DNA from 3 places in the Shewanella loihica PV-4 genome. Region 3 is predicted to be linked to each of the others. Evidence: predicted binding sites of a transcription regulator. Region 3 holds the regulator's gene; each other region holds the start of a gene.
The links. Region 3 encodes LexA, which represses DNA repair genes until DNA is damaged. Its sites were predicted from a motif close to TACTGTATNNNNATACAGTA; they were not measured.

Region 1: the regulator LexA is predicted to act here: its motif matches at 1,772-1,791, upstream of dinB (DNA polymerase IV).
Region 2: the regulator LexA is predicted to act here: its motif matches at 1,365-1,384, upstream of recG (ATP-dependent DNA helicase RecG).

The regions. Positions count from the first base shown of each region.
Region 1 covers NC_009092.1:3,411,444-3,414,723, reverse strand. The annotation lists gene SHEW_RS14840 (FAD:protein FMN transferase) at 1-18, shown strand, start outside; gene nqrM ((Na+)-NQR maturation NqrM) at 186-410, shown strand; gene bfr (bacterioferritin) at 696-1,169, shown strand; gene bfr (bacterioferritin) at 1,180-1,647, shown strand; gene dinB (DNA polymerase IV) at 1,815-2,894, shown strand.
Region 2 covers NC_009092.1:4,192,421-4,195,700, forward strand. The annotation lists gene SHEW_RS18165 (sensor histidine kinase) at 1-687, shown strand, start outside; gene SHEW_RS18170 (response regulator transcription factor) at 695-1,291, shown strand; gene recG (ATP-dependent DNA helicase RecG) at 1,436-3,280, shown strand, end outside.
Region 3 covers NC_009092.1:136,200-139,479, reverse strand. The annotation lists gene nudE (ADP compounds hydrolase NudE) at 1-449, opposite strand, end outside; gene yrfG (GMP/IMP nucleotidase) at 547-1,221, shown strand; gene lexA (transcriptional repressor LexA) at 1,340-1,957, shown strand; gene SHEW_RS00630 (cell division inhibitor SulA) at 1,954-2,463, shown strand; gene coxB (cytochrome c oxidase subunit II) at 2,862-3,280, shown strand, end outside.

The DNA.
Region 1 (3,280 bases), 1.3 Mb from region 3:
CCCTACGTGGGTTTGTGATAGAATAGCGTCCATCGGTGCGCCGGCCCGCTTAATATAGTGGCTAGGCGCATTTTGAATGCAGTCTTGCATGTCGGTTGATTAGCTAGCCTATGAGCTAGTCAACTAGTTAGCGAATGATTAGACACATAAGCGAAACAGCCACTTATGTGTATCTGGAGTCAGTGATGAGCACTTTTTTAGCGGCTTTTGTGGTATTACTACTGTTTTTCGTTCTTATGTCTATCGGCTACCTGGTGAAACAGAAGGCGGTTGCCGGCAGCTGCGGTGGTCTGGGTGCCCTGGGTATCGAGAAGGCCTGTGACTGTGACGACCCATGCGATAAGCGTAAGGCGAAGATGGCCGAAGAAGAGGCCCGTCGCGAGAAGCTGGCCAAAGATCGTATCATCTAGCCCACGCCTGTGAGGCGTCATTATTAAAGGTCCCATTCGGGGCCTTTTTTTGTTACCCCTGTTTTTCATTACTCTTCTCCGAGACTCCTCTGCTCCTTAGCGCCTTGTGCTTACTATCGGCCTTAACACGCTGGATTTATTATCTTTAATCGCCTTGGTAATCAAAGCGCGAATGAGAACGATTTTCTTTGATAACTGATTGAAACTTAATGTTTATTTGTAATTGAGTGAAAATTGCTCTAGGCTTAAATATTGATTTAGATCAAATCTTACTAAGGAGATCAAATGAAGGGTCATCCGAACGTCATTCGTCAGTTAAACAAGATACTGACCTTCGAATTGACGGCCATCAACCAATACTTCTTGCACGCACGCATGTACAAAAATTGGGGTCTGGAAGAGCTCAATGAGAAGTGCTACAAGAAGTCGATCAAAGATATGAAGCATGCCGACAAGCTGATCGAGCGGGTGCTGTTTCTCGAAGGCCTGCCTAATCTGCAACAGCTCGAGAAGCTGCGCATAGGTGAGAACCCGGAAGAGATGTTGCAGTGCGACAAGACCATGCTCGAAGAGCAGCTGGTCGAGCTGCGCAGCGTGATCGCCCTGTGTGAGACGGAGCGAGACTATGTGAGCCGCGAGATCCTCGAAGACCTGCTCGAAGATGAGGAGGAGTATCTGGACTGGATCGAGGCGCAGCAAGATCTGATTAAGATGACGGGCATTCAAAATTACCTGCAGTCGCAGATGGAATCTGAATAGGGAGAGAAACATGAAAGGCAATCAGGAAGTGATCGACACCCTCAACAAGCTGCTCACCGGTGAGTTGTCGGCGATGGATCAATACTTTGTCCACGGCTTGATGTACGAAGACTGGGGGCTTAACGAGCTGCACGAGCGGATCTCCCACGAGTCTGACGACGAGCGCGAACACGCCAAGAAGCTGGTGCAGCGGATTCTGTTCCTCGAGGGCACGCCAGATGTGGCCAGCCGCGAGGCGCTGAATATAGGTAAAGATCCCCAGGAGATGCTGCAGAATGATCTCAACTATGAGTATCAGGTGGCGGCCAACCTACGTGAAGCCATCGCCCTGTGCGAGGAAAAGCAGGATTACGTCTCCCGTGAACTGTTAGAGGTCTTGCTGGAAGAGACAGAGTCTGATCATATGTACTGGCTAGAGAAGCAGCTGGGCCTCATCGACAAGATAGGTCTGCAGAACTACCTCCAGTCTAAAATGTAATAGACTGAGCCGATATAATGCATTAGCCATTCGGCGCCACGAAACAGAGATAAAGCCACCTTAGGGTGGCTTTTTGCTGCCTGTCATCTGACGCATAGCTGTCGTTCATCGCGAAGTGATTGAATACTGTTTAAATGTACAGTATTCTTGGCGGTGGAGGTATTAAGGTGAAAAAGATTATTCATGTAGACATGGACTGCTTCTTCGCGGCGGTCGAGATGCGTGATTTTCCCGAGCTTAGGGGCAAGCCCATTGCCGTCGGCGGACGCAGCGATCGCCGCGGTGTCATCAGCACCTGTAACTACGAGGCGCGCAAGTTTGGCGTGCGCTCGGCCATGGCCTCCGCCTATGCCCTCAAGCTCTGCCCGGATCTCATCCTGGTGCCCGGACGCATGTCTGTCTACAAGGAGGTGTCGGCGCAGATCCGTGAGGTGTTTGCCCGCTACACTGAGCTGATCGAGCCGCTCTCCCTGGATGAAGCCTATCTGGATGTCAGTGACTGCACCCAACACCAGGGCTCGGCCACGCTGATCGCCGAGGCGATTCGCCGGGAGATCTTCGAGGTGACCGGGCTCACCGCCTCTGCCGGTATCGCGCCGGTGAAGTTTCTGGCCAAGATAGCTTCGGATCTCAATAAGCCCAACGGCCAGTATGTGATCACTCCGCAGATGATCCCCGAGTTTGTGAAGACACTGGCGCTGATTAAGATCCCCGGTGTCGGTAAGGTGACCGCCGCCAAGTTGGAAACCATGGGGCTGATTACCTGCGCCGATGTGCAGGCCTGTAGCCGTCAGAGCCTGATGGAGCGCTTCGGTAAGTTTGGCGGCGTGCTCTATGACAGGGCGCAGGGGATAGACCCCCGCGGCATCTCGCCCCACAGGGAACGTAAGTCTGTCGGTGTCGAGACCACCCTGGCCAAAGATATCTACACTTATGAGCAGTGTCAGGCGGTGATGCCTCAGCTGATCCAGGAGCTGTCGGGGCGCATCAGTCGCAGCGCCAAGTCGCGTCGTATTCACAAGCAGGTGGTTAAGCTCAAGTTCGATGACTTCAAACAGACCACCATAGAGCAGCGCAGCGACGAGGTCTCGGTGAAGCTGTTTTACGACCTGCTTAAACAGGCGCTGGAGCGCCGCGCGGGCCGAGGCATTCGTCTGCTGGGGGTGTCGGTTGGGCTTGAGAGCGAGGCTGTGGGGGCCGGGCTCGATGAGGAGGTGCATGGGGCGCAGATGGATCTCGGGTTTTAGTGCACCTTGAAATGAAGGTTAGACATTTCTTTTTTCGAAGTAGCCGCTGGCTGCGTTGTAACTATTTGGCGAATTTTAAGGGTTAACCTTAATGCTTACCTATCACCTGCGGTGGGCTTATGTGCAGATACGTCTGTGAGACGCCGTGAATAAGTCCCTTTAGGCTCTGCCGAAACATCCCTGTTTCGGAAGCTCACCGACGTATCTACACCGGGTTATCCTATCTCTTCGATTTGACCTTTTTTATGGCGCAAATTGGCTTTAATTCTCTGTAACAGCTCCGATGAGCTTGGTGGTTTGGGCCATCTATGGGGCTGTTTTCCTCTCTCATTCATTGCGTTTGCCCAGGTGTAATAGAGCCAGCATTGCTTAAAAAACGAGCCCCT
Region 2 (3,280 bases), 550 kb from region 3:
GCGGTTTATGGCGTCGCCCTGATCACCGGCGTGGGTTTCTTTGGTGTGGCCGAGCGTAAGCGGGTCGAAGCCAAACGCGCCCAGCGGCAGAGTCAGCAGGAGATACGCCAGCTCGCCACCATGTTAGAGCGTGAACGTATCGCCCGGGATCTGCACGACATCATGGGGCACTCGCTCTCCTCTATCTCACTCAAGGCGGAGCTGGCGCGCAAACTATTGGCCAAGGGGCAAGCCGATCAGGCCAGCGCCGAGCTGGCAGAACTGGAAACCATCGCCCGAGACAGCCTCAGCCAGATCCGCCAAACGGTCTCAGGCTACAAACACAAAGGGTTAGACGCCGCCCTGACGCACCTGTGCCAGATGCTGAGGGACAAGGGCATGGCCGTTACCCTCTCTGGTGAGCTGCCATCACAGCCACAGGAAATCGAGACCCAGTTGATCCTCAGCCTGACCGAGCTATGCAACAATGTTGTGCGTCATAGCCAAGGCGATAGCTGTAATATCGACTTGTCGGCAACACCTCAGGGGCTGCGGATCTCGATTACAGACAATGGTAAGCTGAGGCAGCTCAGCGAAGGCAATGGCCTCACCGGCATACGCGAGCGACTGCGCCCCTTAGGTGGTACACTCAGTATTGGGCTCGAGCCAAACCCACAATTTATCATCGAGTTACCAAATCAGGGATAGAGACAGGATGAAGATATTACTCGCCGAAGATCAAGCCATGGTCAGGGGCGCACTGGCCGCGCTCCTCACCCTCGAAGGCGACTTTGAGGTGATCCAGGCCTGTGACGGTGACCAAGCCCTGAGCCTGCTCAAGCAACAGGAGTTCGACCTGCTACTGACCGACATAGAGATGCCAGGCCTCAGTGGCCTGGAGTTAGCCCAATGGTGTCAAAATCAAGCGGCGCCCATTAAGGTCATCATCCTGACCACCTTCGGCCGTGCAGGCTATATCAAGCGTGCCATCGAGGCGGGCGTGGGTGGCTTCTTACTCAAGGACGCGCCCTCCGAGACACTGATCCAGGCAATTAACGCCGTCAGCCGCGGCAAGCGCATCATAGATCCCGAACTGGCCATCATGGCCGTCGGCGAACAAGACCCGCTGAACGATAAGGAACGCCGGGCGCTCAGGCTCGCCAGCGAGGGACGCTCCAGCGCGGAGATCGCCGCCAGCCTCTTCATCGCCGAAGGCACTGTGCGTAACTATCTCTCCGAGGCCATCGCCAAACTCAATGCCAGCAATCGCATCGACGCCGCTCGCATCGCCAAGCAAAAGGGCTGGCTGTAGCCTCAGACTATGACCTCAGGCTTTAACCTGTCATGGTTAACGCGAGATTGCGTTCATGCCGAACTCTGATAGTATATGTATATATTTACAGTAATAGACTCAGGTTCTGGTTAAATAGAACGCTAAATCAAATGGGTACAAAGCGTGGATAGACTCGATCTCATGGCTGTGACAGAGTTAAAGGGCGTTGCCGCCAAGATGGCGCAGCGGCTGGAGAAACTCGGCATCAATACAGTTCAGGATCTGCTGTTTCACCTGCCGCTACGCTACGAAGACCGCACCCAAATCTATCCCATCGCCGCCCTCTATCCCGGTAGCTACGGCACCATAGAGGGGATCATACAATCGACCCAGATCGTCCAGGGCCGCAAGCGTATGCTCACCTGCACGGTGCGTGACGACTCGGGCACCATAACCCTGCGCTTCTTCAACTTCTCCGCCGCCATGCGTAACGGCCTCGAAGAGGGCGAGCGCATTCGCGCCTATGGCGAGGTGCGTCGGGGCAAGCTTCACCGGGAGATCATCCACCCGGAATACAAGATGCTCAACGGCGAGAGCGACTTTAGCCTCAGCGATACCCTGACCCCCATCTACCCGACCACAGAGGGACTCAAGCAGGCCAGCTGGATCCGTTTGACGGATCAGGCCCTGGCGCTGCTGGCCCATGGCGCCCTGACCGAACTATTGCCGCCTCAGCTGAGGCCCAATCAACTCTCATTGGTCGACGCGTTGCAGTTGCTGCACAGACCCCCGAGCGAGGTCAGCCCCTTTGCCCTGGAGCAGGGCACGCATCCGGCGCAGCAAAGGCTGATCCAAGAGGAACTGCTGGCCCACAACCTGAGCATGTTACAGCTCAGGGCCCGCAGCAATCATGATAAGGCCATCGCGATGCAGCCCACCGGGCAGCTACTCAATCCCTTCCTGGCATCCTTACCCTTTAAGCCCACTGGCGCCCAGCAGAGAGTGGTAGCCGATATCACCCAAGATCTCGACAAGGCACACCCTATGATGCGCCTGGTGCAGGGCGATGTGGGCTCGGGCAAGACGCTAGTGGCGGCGCTGGCGGCGCTACAGGCCATAGAGAGCGGCTATCAGGTGGCCATGATGGCGCCGACGGAACTGCTCGCCGAGCAGCACGCCAACAACTTCGCCGCCTGGTTTGAACACCTCGGCCTAACGGTCGGCTGGCTGGCGGGTAAGCTCAAGGGCAAGGCGCGGGCGCAGTCGCTGCAGCAGATTAAGAGCGGCGAGGCCCATATCGTCATCGGCACCCACGCCATCTTTCAGGAGCAGGTGGAGTTCAATCGCCTGGCGCTGATCATCATCGATGAGCAGCACAGGTTCGGGGTGCATCAACGTCTGGGGCTGCGAGAGAAAGGGATCAGGCAGGGCTTCCACCCACATCAGCTGATCATGACGGCAACCCCTATCCCCCGCACCTTGGCGATGACCGCCTATGCAGATCTCGATACCTCCATCATCGACGAGCTGCCGCCGGGGCGTACGCCGGTGACCACGGTCGCCATCTCAGACAATCGCCGCGGTGAGGTGATCGATCGCGTGCGCCAGGCCGCGCTGCAAGATGGGCGTCAAGCCTACTGGGTCTGCACCCTGATCGAAGAATCTGAGGTGCTGGAATGTCAGGCCGCAGAAGACACGGCCGAGGAGCTTAAGCAGCTGCTGCCCGAGCTCGCCATCGGCCTGGTGCATGGCCGCATGAAACCCGCCGAGAAACAAGCGATCATGGACGCCTTCAAGGCCGGCAGCATACAGCTACTGGTGGCCACTACAGTGATCGAGGTGGGGGTCGATGTGCCCAATGCCAGCCTGATGATCATCGAAAACCCCGAGCGTCTGGGGCTCGCCCAGCTGCATCAGCTGCGGGGGCGTGTCGGCCGCGGCGCCGTGGCCAGCCACTGTGTGCTGCTCTACAAGGCGCCGCTTTCCCACACCGCCACCCAGCGCCTGGGAGTGCTTAGAGACAGTAAC
Region 3 (3,280 bases):
AATGGCCAGCGCACCACCTCTATGGGTTCGGGCTCGTCACCCTGCAATCGACTCTCATACAGATCTTCGGCGACGAAGATCTGCATCTTGCTGGCAAAGTAGCCGGGCGCCAGGCTCAACTCCATCAGATGGGTCAACTTACGCGCACCAAAACCTATCTCTTCCTGCAGCTCTCGGTTGGCCGCCTCGGCATGGGTCTCGCCGGGATCCACTAGGCCCTTGGGGAAACCCAGCTCATAGCTGTGGGTACCCGCCGCATATTCGCGTCCCAGCAATAGCTCCTCGCCATGCACAGGCACCACCATCACGGCGCCACGGGCGTTGCCCTTCATGCGCTCATACTGGCGCTCAACCTGGTTCGAAAATTTTAAATGCACCTGCTCTATCTGAAACAGACGGCTCTGGGCAACAACTTCGGCATGTAGGATCTGCGGCTTTTTGTCCGGCATGAAACTTCCTGATAAAAATGGCGTTTGCTTAACCACTCAATCTTACTATGATGGGCCTAATCCACAACTCAAACCAAGGAATTTTTTTACTCGCTTTATGTTTCCCTGGAATAAGATAGATACCGTGCTGCTGGATATGGACGGCACCCTGTTGGATCTGCATTTCGACAACCATTTCTGGCTTAGCCTGGTGCCTCAGGCCTTGTGTGAACAAAGGCAGATCCCAAAGGCCGACGCCCAACAACTGGTGGAGAGTGCCTACGCCAAGGTCTTCGGCACCCTGGAGTGGTATTGCCTTGAATATTGGCAACAGGAGCTGGGTTTAGACATCCTGGCTTTGCACCACACTCTAGTGGACCGGATCCAGCTACGTCAGGACAGCATGCCCTTTCTCACCGCACTGGCCAGACACAGCAAGCGGCGCATCTTGGTCACCAACGCCCATCCCCACAGCCTGGCGCTGAAACTCGAGCATACAGATCTGGCTAACGGGCTCGATGAGATGCTCTCGAGTCACGCCACCGGCTATCCCAAGGAACACCCGCAATTTTGGCGTCACCTGTTTAATCAGTATTCCTTGGATCCCAGCCGCTGCCTGTTTATCGACGACAGCGAGCCCATACTACAGGCAGCCAAGAAGGCTGGCGTCGGCTACCAGTTGGGGATCAAGAATCCCGACAGCCAGCAGCCTCACAAGCAGTTTGCCGACTTTCCGGCCATCGACGATTACCATCATCTGCTGCTCTCCCTTGAACAGGCCAGACTCGGCTAATCAATCACACTTTAGGCGCTAATCGCTTGATGGGATTGGGAGAAAATCTGGTTAATACTTGCACTGTATAAAATACTGTATATACTGACAGGTACTGTATGGAAAGACAGGATTAATCATGAGACCCTTAACCCCGAGACAAGCCGAGATTTTAGATCTGATAAAACGCAATATTGCCGACACGGGCATGCCGCCTACCCGTGCCGAGATTGCGCGTCGACTAGGCTTTAAGAGTGCCAACGCCGCCGAGGAACACCTCAAGGCCCTGGCCAAGAAAGGCTGCATCGAAATCATGCCCGGCACATCACGTGGCATCAAGCTGACCCAGGAGGAAGAGCCTGAAGATCTCGGCCTGCCCCTCATAGGTCAGGTGGCCGCCGGTGAGCCCATCCTGGCCCAGGAGCATGTGGAACAACACTATCAGGTTGACCCTAGCATGTTCCGCCCCAGCGCCGACTTCCTGCTGCGGGTCAGGGGGGACAGTATGAAAGATATAGGTATTCTCGAGGGCGACCTACTCGCGGTACATAAGGTCGAACAGGCAAGAAACGGCCAGATAGTCGTGGCCCGCGTGGAAGATGATGTAACGGTTAAACGCTTCGAGAAGCGTGGCAGCACCGTCTATCTGCATGCCGAGAATGAAGAGTATTCCCCTATCGTGGTGGACCTCACCACCCAGAGCCTGAGCATCGAAGGCCTGGCCGTCGGCGTTATTCGAAATGGAGACTGGCAATGAACAACCTAATGGGCATGGCGCCACGTCATCCAGGGCTGTGGGTCGATCTCGACAGCTCGCTTAAGCGCGGCGATGGCAACACTATCTCGACTACGGCAAGTTCTACCCAGGGCAAGCAGGAGCTGCAGGCCCTCACTCCAGAGCTAGCCAGACTCAGTCAGCAGGGACAATGGGTGGTGTTGATCAGCCCACCTAACATAGGCTACAAGCAGATGCTGGCCGACGGCGGTGTGCGTATGGATCGCATCCTACTGGTGCACACCAAGGATGAGGTCGAAACCCTGTGGGCGATGGAAAAAGCCCTCACAAGTGGTACATCCAGTGCGGTGATCTGCTGGGCACAAACCCTGGATGCCCGTGACAGTCGTCGCCTACAGATAGTTGCCAAGAATACCCGCGCCCTGGGAGTGGTGATCGAAGATGCGAACGGTCACTTACCTGCCAACCCTTTTCCCCAAGAGGATCTCGGCGGCCAAACCATGAGTCTGTTCAGTTCACTACACTGATATTCCGCGCCCTACCTTTCCATACAGACGCCCCGCAAGGGGCGTTTTTGTGTCTGTTTTGTTTAGCAAAATAAAATAAAAGTGATCTTGATCAATATTTAAACAGCCATTAAGTTAGTAAGAGATATCAACGATTATTTGTTATATCGCACAATTTGGTTGTCGGCTTGAGCGGCGAAAATGAACCTGTAATACCTCGCCCACGGTAGCTGAAATTGGTCTGATATATTCAGCCGTAAGTGCAAGCGTGGTCACCACCAGCAGAACAAGAGATTCACCACCGACGCACTTTGAAGTCATCGTTGCTTTTTTGGGAACTGAAGAGTTTGCATAGAGCCGAGACATACTGTGTGGCTCTTCTTTGTAGTTGCCTTCGCAATTGACAGAGGAGAAGTCTAGTGAAGCAAGTGTTGTGTTGTTTGCTGGCGTTGCTATTTACGCCCACCATACTCGCAGCAGATATGCCCCTGAATATGACATCAGGGGTCACAGAGATCAGCAATAAGGTGTTTAGCCTTCATATGACGATTCTCTATATCTGTTGTGCCATAGGCCTAGTCGTCTTTGGGGTGATGATCTACGCCATCATCAACCATAGGCGCTCTAAGGGTGCCGTCGCGGCAAACTTTCATGAGAGCACTAAGGTAGAGATCGCCTGGACGCTCGTTCCCTTTGTCATCTTGATCCTCATGGCCATCCCGGCCACCAAGACTCTCATCGCCATGGAAGATCCCAGCAATGCCGATCTCACCATCAAGATCACTGGCTCCCAATGGAAATGGCACTACAGCTATTTTGATCAAGACATCAGCTACTA